2 regions of the Eisenbergiella sp. OF01-20 genome follow, and region 2 is predicted to be linked to the other one. Evidence: riboswitches for the same ligand, from Rfam matches in the RefSeq annotation. Region 2 holds a riboswitch; the other holds the start of a gene.

Region 1 (4,686 bases), on a different contig from region 2:
TCTTTCTTTTATTCAATACGGTTCGGACTGCTTTATCCGGCATTACTTCTTCAATAGCCTTACGGATAATTATTTCAGCGTCCCTGTATTCTGCTCTCATTCTCTGTCCATACACCTCTGCTTTCTTTCATAAGCAAGGTATTGATTTGCTCACTGCTGTTTTGTATAAATTAATTATAGTCATGCTTCACGAAATCTTCTCGTCCTCCTTCTACAAAGAATTCCGCCTTTTTTTGTGTTGTCAATACAAATAAAAAAGGAATGAAACTATTTCTCATTCCTCATTTGAATTTTCAGTTTTCTATTTTCTCAAAAGATAATAATAAAAGCATTCCATAAATTCCCTGTCCGAATTTTTCGCAAGAGGATTCATGTTAAGAATTTCCCTGATTTTATCCAGCCTGTACACCAGCGTATTCTTATGTACATGCAGCCAGTCACTGGCATTATTCAGGTTATATTCCTTTTCAATTAAAGCACCTATCGTTTCAAGATAATTATCAATAAACTTTTGTCCCAGCTTCTGCTTGAGCATCAAAAACAGCGTATGGAATTCTGTCATTGATGCCATTGACTCCAGATATTTCACTATATAATCATAAAAATAAAAGCTTCCTGATTTTCTTATATTTTTCTGCATCCACAGGCAATACAGATAGGCCTGACGATAGTACATGATGTCATTTTGTAAAGGCCCTATATATATCCCTGACTTAATATCCGCATGCCTGATATACTGCAGAAAGGCAGCGAGATACTCTGCAATCATATATTTGTAATCCTGCATGATATATCCGATCGGGCAGTCAATGGATTTAAAAATCACCAAAAAACCTTCCCTGGTAATGTCAACAAAATCCTGTCTTGAAAAATATTTGTTGTCCTCCAGAAGCTGTCTTAGTTTTTCCCCGCTCACCGTACTGTCCTTACATTCTATCAAAATAGGCACACGCACCATATCTTCTTCCAGATTCAATGCAACAATATATTTTGTTAAATCCTCTCTGACAAAATCATCACTATACAAAATCAGGTGTATCAGCTGTTCCTTTAAATTATATTTTCTCAAGCTTTCAAATTTATAGGATTCATACTCCAGCATTAATTCTACAGACATCTTAACAATTTTTGCCACCGGCATTATTTCCCTTGGATCACCTGACAAACCAACTACGCCTTCTTTTCTTTTATTTACATGAACCACCATATTAACACCGCATTTTACGCCTTTATCCGAATCTTCTTTCGTTACAACCCTGCTGTCCTCATCTCCTTTCATCAGCTGAAATGCTACCTCATGGAAAGTACCGACCCTTTCCTTCATTCTGCTCGCTATGATAATCCCGTCCTCGTCCATAATATTAATATTATATTCCGTAAACTGTGATAGTTTATCTATTAAACGTTCCGCAAACAACCTGTCAATCATCTTTAATATACCTGCCAGTTCTATTTACTACTAATTAATAGTATATATGTATTTTCTTAATCTGGCTAGAAATAATTATTAACATTAGTATATAATATTTACCATATTTGCTAAAGCGCCAACATCTTCCATTATATTCTGACCTTATTCTATGTTTCGTTATAATTAACAGCTGCAGAAGTACACTTTTCTCAGTACATACTTGACTTTTTTGTGTTGCCAGTTTATAGTAAATAAGAATTTAATACAGATGCACGCTAGGGGAGCCGATTGCTGAGACTGAAACCGATGGTTTCTGACCCTTACCACTTGACCCGGGTAATACCGGCGTAAGGAAGCACCTTTGTAAAAGCAAATAAGATCAACTTATACCTTCTATTATTTGTCTTTACACAGGAACGTCATATGATTGTAATTGTCTGCGTAATAATTATAAAAGTTATTGCCGCCGTTGCAGTCATTGTTTCCCCTCTTTGCGTACGAATACCAAGGAGGTTTTTTTATGAGCAAAAGTTCTATCACCGTAAAGCAAGTCGTTTATTCCGGCGTTGCCATTGCCCTGGCAACCGTCATCGCCACCGTTATCAAGCTGCCCAGCCTGCCTAACGGCGGATCCATCACCCTTTTTTCCATGTTAATCGTCTGTCTGGCCGGTTACTGGTATGGTCCGAAAGTCGGCATCATAGCCGCTCTGGCCTATGGTGTGCTGCAGTTTATTACCGGGCCTTATGTGGTTCATCCCGCCCAGGTCCTTCTGGACTTTCCGCTGGCATTCGGCGCCCTCGGTCTTTCCGGATTCTTCAGCAAATCAAAGCACGGCCTTCTGAAGGGTTATCTCGTGGGCGTAGCCGGTCGGTTCCTGTTCCATGAAATTTCCGGATTTATTTTCTATACCACTTATGTGGGTGACTTTGGGGGAAATATGGCCGCCATCTGGGCATCTACCCTTTATAACCTCAGCTATATTCTTCCGGAAGCGATTCTTACCGTTATCCTTATTGCCCTTCCCCCGGTGGAGAAGGTGATGGGAAGGCTGAAGGTTATGGCTACGGGCAGTAACTAAATCCATGAAAAAAGGTATGACGGGCAAATACCATTCTCTCTCCGCCCCTTCCATAGAAAGCGTGCCTTAAGGCACACTGAAAAACGGCCCTGTCTAAAATTCAGACAGGGCCGCCATATTGCAGAAACTATATACCGTTTTGGGAAGCTTACTGAATCTCAATGCTCCAGCTGTTCCGGTACACACCGCCGGCCTTCAGGCTTACCAGGCCCGGCTGGTCGGAAAGCTCCTCTACAACTCCCTGTCTTGAAGGAAGGGACGACCAGGGTTCTATACAAACATAAGGTGCTTCAGTTAATGTGGCATGCCAGAAACCGATATAGTCCATATCCGGGTAACTCACTGTCACACGGCGCGTACCCCTGTCTGATTTTAATGACACCATTTTCGGCACCTGTGTCAGAACAATGGCGTCATTATCGAAGAGGCTGTGCCGTAACGGTATCTTTTTCCCGTCTTCCAGAGGGAAAGGTTCTGTACTGCCATCCACGAAACACTCCGGGGAAAATCCGATTCTGACAGGTTCGTCATACTCTTTTCTGCCGGCAAATTCCAGATAATAATCTTCAAATCCAAGAGACTCCTCCATGGGAACCAGAAAACCGGGATGCCCGCCGATTCCGAAATACATAGTCTTTTCATCATGATTCTCCACCTGATAAGTAATATGAAGGACATCCCCGTCCAGTTCATATATTACCCGGTAGGTAAACGCATAGGGGTAATGTTTCCGTGTCTCTTCCCCGGCGTCCAGCCGGAAAACGATGCGATCCTCCGTCTGTTCTTCCGCAATAAGTTCCGTCACATGTACAAAGCCGTGGAGCGGCATGGGATAACTTTTACCGTCCAGCGTATATCTTCCTTCCGTCATACGGGCAATATAGGGAAAGAGGTTAGGCGCTTTTTCATCCCAGTATTGCGGATCGGCCTGCCACAGGTACTCCCTGCCGTCCCGTATAATGGACTGCATTTCGCCCCCTCTGCTGCTTATCTGTACCTGCAGTTTTTCGTTTGTAATTGATAAATTCATAGCTGCTCTCCTTATCCCTTTCCTTCCATGCTGTCAGGGCTTATATTTTTCGTGTAATATGCAAAACACGGATGGCTTTTGTATCCCATCCGTTACCGGAAAGGATTATAAAACCGGTTGCCGTCGTAGAACGTAATCACCAGCGCCCCCACGACAAAACAGATGACAAAAGCCAGTGTCAGATAATCATTGCGTTCCAGGGACTTCCCCATGTACCACGTCCTTTTTTTCTTCTTCCCGAAGCCTCTCAGCTCCATGGCATTACTCACCACATCGATGCGATCCATACTGGAAAAAATGAGAGGGAAAATAATGTTAGCCATATTTTTAAGGCGTTTAAACAGGGATGCCTTGTTGGACATTTCAATTCCCCTTGCTTCCTGGGCATGTTTTATTTTGGTAAAATCGGATTGTACATCCGGCACATAACGCAGGGCAATAGCGATGGCATATCCCACGTTATAGCTGATTCCGAGACGGTTCATACTCGCTGCAAATTCGCTGGGGTTGGTGGTCACCATGAACATCAGCACCACCGGTACCACGGTGAAATACTTCAGCATGATATTGAACTCGTAAAACAACTGCTCGGTAGTAACGCTGTAACGTCCCGCTATGTGGAACAGCACCGTCTTGGTTCCGTAGATTTCCGTTCCCTGGTAAGGGGAAAAAAGGAAAACGGTCAGCAGGTTCAGGAACAGGAAAAAAAGGATAAACTTGAATACCGTCCCCACCTGCTTCCATTCGGTTTTGGACACCTTGAAGATCAACAGGCTGACGGCCAGCATGACAGCAAGAATCCTGGTATCATAGGTGAGCATGCCCGCGATGGACCAGAGAATAAAAAACAGCATCTTCGTCACGCCGCTCAGACGGTGGATCCAGGTATTCTTGGGCGTATAAGTCAGAAGTCTAGCCATTGGCTCTCTCCTCTCTTTCATAATAGATAAACCGTTCTACAAAACCGGAAGGATCCGGGATCCCGCATCTCACCGCCAGATCATACAGCGATGTCTTTTTCAGGTATGCTTTATCCGCTATGGCTTCACTGGTCAATACTCTGGCGGGGATATCGTCCGCTATCAGCTCGCCGTCCGCAATGACAATAGCCCGGTCCGTATATTCCAGCATCAGATGCATATCGTGAGTGATCATCATAATGGT
Region 2 (4,686 bases):
GACACGGTGTCCCTGGAGGACGGAAAGGAAGATTTATGAACGTAAAAGAAAGATACGATTCTGCGAAGGAAATGTATGCGGCGATGGGTGTGGATACGGACAAGGCAGTGGAAACCCTTGAAAAAATTGCAATTTCTATGCACTGCTGGCAGGGGGATGATGTAACCGGTTTTGATCAGAAGGGGCCTCTTACAGGGGGAATCCAGGCTACCGGAAATTATCCCGGAAAGGCCGGAACACCGGAAGAACTGATGGCGGATATCGATAAGGTATTCAGCCTGGTACCCGGCAGGCATAAGCTGAACCTGCATGCCAGCTATGCTGTGTTTGAAGAGGGCGAATTTGCGGACAGAGATAAGCTGGAGCCCAAACATTTTCAGAAATGGGTGGATTTCGCTAAGGAAAGAGGAATCGGCCTGGATTTTAACCCCACCTTTTTCTCGCACAGTAAGGTAGTGGACGGACTTACCCTGTCCAGCCCTATTGATGAGGTGCGTAATTTCTGGATTGAACACGGAAAAGCGTGTGTCCGCATTTCCCAGTATTTTGCGGAAGAACTGGGCGTTCCCTGTGCAATGAATATATGGATCCCGGACGGCTACAAGGATATTCCTGCCGACAGAATAGGCCCCAGAGCCAGATTTAAGGATTCCCTGGATCAGATACTTTCTATCCCTTATGACAAAGCAAAGGTTCTCGTATGCCTGGAATCCAAGGTGTTCGGCATCGGCCTGGAATCCTATACCGTAGGTTCCAGTGAATTCACCATAAACTATGCGGCTAAGAACGGTATCATCAGCCTGATGGATAACGGGCATTATCATCCGACGGAGCTGGTATCCGATAAAATATCTTCCATGCTTCTGTTTAATGAGAAGATTGCCCTCCATGTGACACGGCCGGTCCGCTGGGACAGTGACCATGTAGTGCTGTTTGATGATGAAACCAAAGAAATTGCCAAAGAAATCGTTAGAAATGACGCCATTGACCGCGTTCTTCTCGCCCTGGATTTCTTTGATGCCAGCATTAACCGTGTGTCCGCGTGGACAGTAGGCATGAGAAATATGCAGAAGGCCCTGTTATACGCCCTTGTTTCTCCCAACAAGCAATTCAAGGAGCTGCAGGATACCAACCAGTTTACCGAACTGATGGCAATGCAGGAGGAAATGAAGACCTATCCTTTCGGTGATGTCTGGGATTATTTCTGCGAAAAGAACAATGTGCCTGTAAAGGGTGACTGGTTCAAGGAAGTGAAGAAGTATGAAGAGGAAGTGCTTTCCAAGAGAGCATGAGCGGTGACCGTTCAGACAAGTACGAACGGTAATCACAGGCCCGTCAGACGCACATTTGACAAAAAACGGCAGTCATGATATGATAACCGACAGAACAATACCGGTACCGGTATTGCAAAATACATATGTTCAGGGGAGCTTGTGAGCAGGCTGAGAGGAAGTAATCCAACTTCGACCCTTAAACCTGATTTGGGTAATGCCAACGTAGGAAGAAGTGAGAGATCAGTTTATCAGCGGAGTATACCTATAGGGGTATGCTCCGTTTTTTTGGACTTTCCTCCGGATACAGACATTTCTCCTCCGAATCAGGCCCTCCTGAACAGGAAAGAGGGAAGCAGGATGGATTATGCTACACAGATGGAGGCGGCACGTAAGGGAATCCTTACAGAAGAGATGAGAATTGTTGCCGGAAAAGAAAAGCTTTCAGAAGAACTTCTTATGCGGCTTATGGCAGAGGGAAAAATCATCATTCCCTGTAATAAGCTTCATAAGTCCCTGGTGCCTAACGGGCTTGGCTCGATGCTGAAAACGAAAGTCAATGTGAATCTGGGGACCTCCAGGGATATGACGGATTTGGAGATGGAATATGAAAAAGTGCGCAGCGCCGTGAATATGGGTGCGGAGGCCATTATGGATCTGAGCTCCTTCGGTGATACCCGGAAATTCAGAAGGTATCTTACGCAGAATTGCCCGGCGATGATCGGAACGGTGCCTATCTATGATGCGGTGGTTTCTTATCACAAACCGCTGATGAAGATAACCTCACGGGAATGGATGGATATCGTGCGCATGCATGCGGAGGACGGTGTGGATTTTATGACGATCCACTGCGGCATTAACCGGGAAACCGCCCATAAATTCAAGAAAAACAAAAGGCTGACCAATATCGTTTCCAGAGGAGGCTCCATTCTTTTCGCCTGGATGGAAATGACAGGGGAAGAAAATCCTTTTTATGCCTATTTTGATGAAATCCTGGATATCTGCCGGGAATATGATGTTACGCTGAGCCTGGGAGACGCCTGCCGGCCCGGCTGTCTGGCGGATGCTTCAGATGCGTCCCAGATTGAGGAACTGATTACTCTGGGAGAACTGACAAAAAGGGCCTGGGAAAAGGCGGTGCAGGTTATGGTGGAAGGGCCGGGACATATGCCGCTGAACCAGATTGCCGCCAATATGGAAATCCAGAAAACACTTTGCCACGGCGCCCCCTTTTATGTGCTGGGGCCGATAGTGACCGATGTGGCTCCGGGTTATGACCATATTACCGCCGCTATCGGCGGCGCGGCCGCAGCCGCAGCCGGGGCTGCTTTTCTGTGCTATGTGACCCCGGCGGAGCATCTGCGCCTCCCGGATTTGGCGGACGTGAAGGAAGGGATTATTGCTGCCAGGATTGCCGCCCATGCGGCAGATATTGCCAAAGGGGTACCGGAAGCGATGTCCTGGGATAATTCCATGAGTGAAGCACGCAAGAGGCTGGATTGGAACGAAATGTTCCGCCTCGCCATGGATCCGGAAAAAGCCGTAAACTACCGGGAAGCCTCCAGGCCGGAAAAAGAGGATACCTGCAGCATGTGCGGAAACTTCTGCGCGGTGAAAAACATGAACCGGATTCTGGACGGAGAGATTGTGTCCATTTTTGAAGAATAAGAGTAACAGGGATAAAACCGTTACGAGCAAGATGAGAAAAGAGGGATAAATATGCAGACAGAGACAAAGCATTCCATGGAACAGAAGCATTCCATGGAACAAAAAAATTCCATGGAACAAAACACTATGGCGGCTTTTCCGGAACGGGTAAAAAACCAGGCACCCCTTATCCATAATATCACGAACTATGTTACTGTAAACGATTGTGCCAACATTTTGCTGGCCTGCGGGGGTTCTCCTATTATGGCCGATGATTTGCAGGAAGCGGAGGAAATCACCTCCCTTTGCGCCGGGCTGAATATCAATATAGGGACGTTGAATCAGCGTACGATACCCGCCATGTTGGCTGCGGGAAAAAAAGCAAATGCCTGCGGGCATCCGGTGCTTCTGGATCCGGTTGGAGCGGGCGCCAGCCGGCTGCGTACGGAAACGGCGGAGAAGCTGTTGAAGGAGGTGCGTTTTACGGCGATACGGGGAAATATTTCCGAGATCAAAGCGCTTGCCCTGGGGATGGGGACGACCAGAGGGGTGGACGCGGACGGTATGGATGCGGTTACGGATGACACTCTGGATGCGGCAGCGGCGTTTACCGGTGCATTTGCCCGGAAAACCGGGGCTGTGGTGGCGGTGACCGGGGCTGTGGATATGGTAACGGACGGGAGTGACATGTATGTCATAAGAAACGGCCATCCTATGATGCGTAAAGTGACAGGAACGGGCTGTATGCTCTCCGCCATGATAACCGCTTATCTTGCTGCAAATCCCGGCTGCCCCCTGGATGCCGTTGCCGCCGCGGTATGTGCGATGGGAATCTGCGGAGAACGGGCCTTCAGCAGGCTGACTCCGGAAGAGGGGAATGCCGCATACAGAAATTATATCATTGATGCCGTATATCATATGGATGGGAAAACATTGGAAAAAGGGGCAGAATTCCGGAAATATAGGCTGGAGGCAGACGGTACTATGGCGCTTTCAAAAGGAGAACAGCCATGAAATGTGAGAAAAGAACCCTGCTTCTGTATGCGGTAACCGACCGGTCATGGGTTGGGGATAAAACGCTTCGCTGGCAGGTGGAAGAGGCTTTGAAGGGCGGGGTTACCTGTGTCCAGCTCCGGGAAAAGGATATGCCGGAGGAGGATTTCCTGAAGGAAGCAGAGGAAATAAAAGTGCTTTGCCGCAGCTATGGTGTCCCTTTTCTGATCAATGATAATGTGACTTTGGCTGTCCGCTGCAAAGCGGACGGCATCCATGTGGGACAGCGGGATATGCAGGCCGGAGAGGTACGCAGAAGGATTGGGGATGCTATGCTGCTGGGAGTATCGGCCCAGACAGTGGAACAGGCGGTGGAAGCGGAAAAAAACGGAGCCGACTATCTGGGAGTCGGCGCGGTGTTTGCCACCTCCACCAAAGCGGATGCGCAGGAGGTTACACTGGATACACTCCGGGAAATCTGCCGTGCGGTTTCCATTCCGGTCTGCGCTATCGGCGGGATCCATAAGGGGAACATGCATGAACTAAGAAACACAGGGATTGACGGAGTGGCTCTGGTTTCCGCTGTTTTCGCCAGCCCTTCTATACAGAAGGATTGCAGAGAACTGCTGGGACTGGCAAAGACCCTGAAACAAAGAGGCGCTGTTTTTGATGCGGACGGAACCCTGCTGGATTCCATGTCCGTCTGGGATACATTGGGTGCGGATTATCTGCGCACAAAGGGGCTTTCTCCCCGGAAGGATCTGGAGGAGCAGTT

Evidence for each region. A riboswitch is a leader RNA that binds a small molecule or an ion and turns the genes downstream of it on or off. The one in region 2 is predicted to bind thiamine pyrophosphate.
Region 1: another riboswitch for thiamine pyrophosphate. It lies ahead of DXA36_RS25510 (energy-coupled thiamine transporter ThiT); the one in region 2 lies ahead of thiC (phosphomethylpyrimidine synthase ThiC).

What each region holds. Positions count from the first base shown of each region.
Region 1 is NZ_QUES01000032.1:51,624-56,309, forward strand. Features, by position in the region: gene DXA36_RS25500 (glycerate kinase type-2 family protein) at 1-100, opposite strand, end outside; gene DXA36_RS25505 (CdaR family transcriptional regulator) at 302-1,429, opposite strand; TPP riboswitch at 1,679-1,782, shown strand; gene DXA36_RS25510 (energy-coupled thiamine transporter ThiT) at 1,932-2,492, shown strand; gene DXA36_RS25515 (aldose 1-epimerase family protein) at 2,641-3,522, opposite strand; gene DXA36_RS25520 (energy-coupling factor transporter transmembrane component T family protein) at 3,615-4,442, opposite strand; gene DXA36_RS25525 (ABC transporter ATP-binding protein) at 4,435-4,686, opposite strand, start outside.
Region 2 is NZ_QUES01000021.1:84,661-89,346, forward strand. Features, by position in the region: gene DXA36_RS21180 (L-rhamnose isomerase) at 36-1,292, shown strand; TPP riboswitch at 1,414-1,520, shown strand; gene thiC (phosphomethylpyrimidine synthase ThiC) at 1,632-2,939, shown strand; gene thiM (hydroxyethylthiazole kinase) at 3,066-3,932, shown strand; gene thiE (thiamine phosphate synthase) at 3,929-4,686, shown strand, end outside.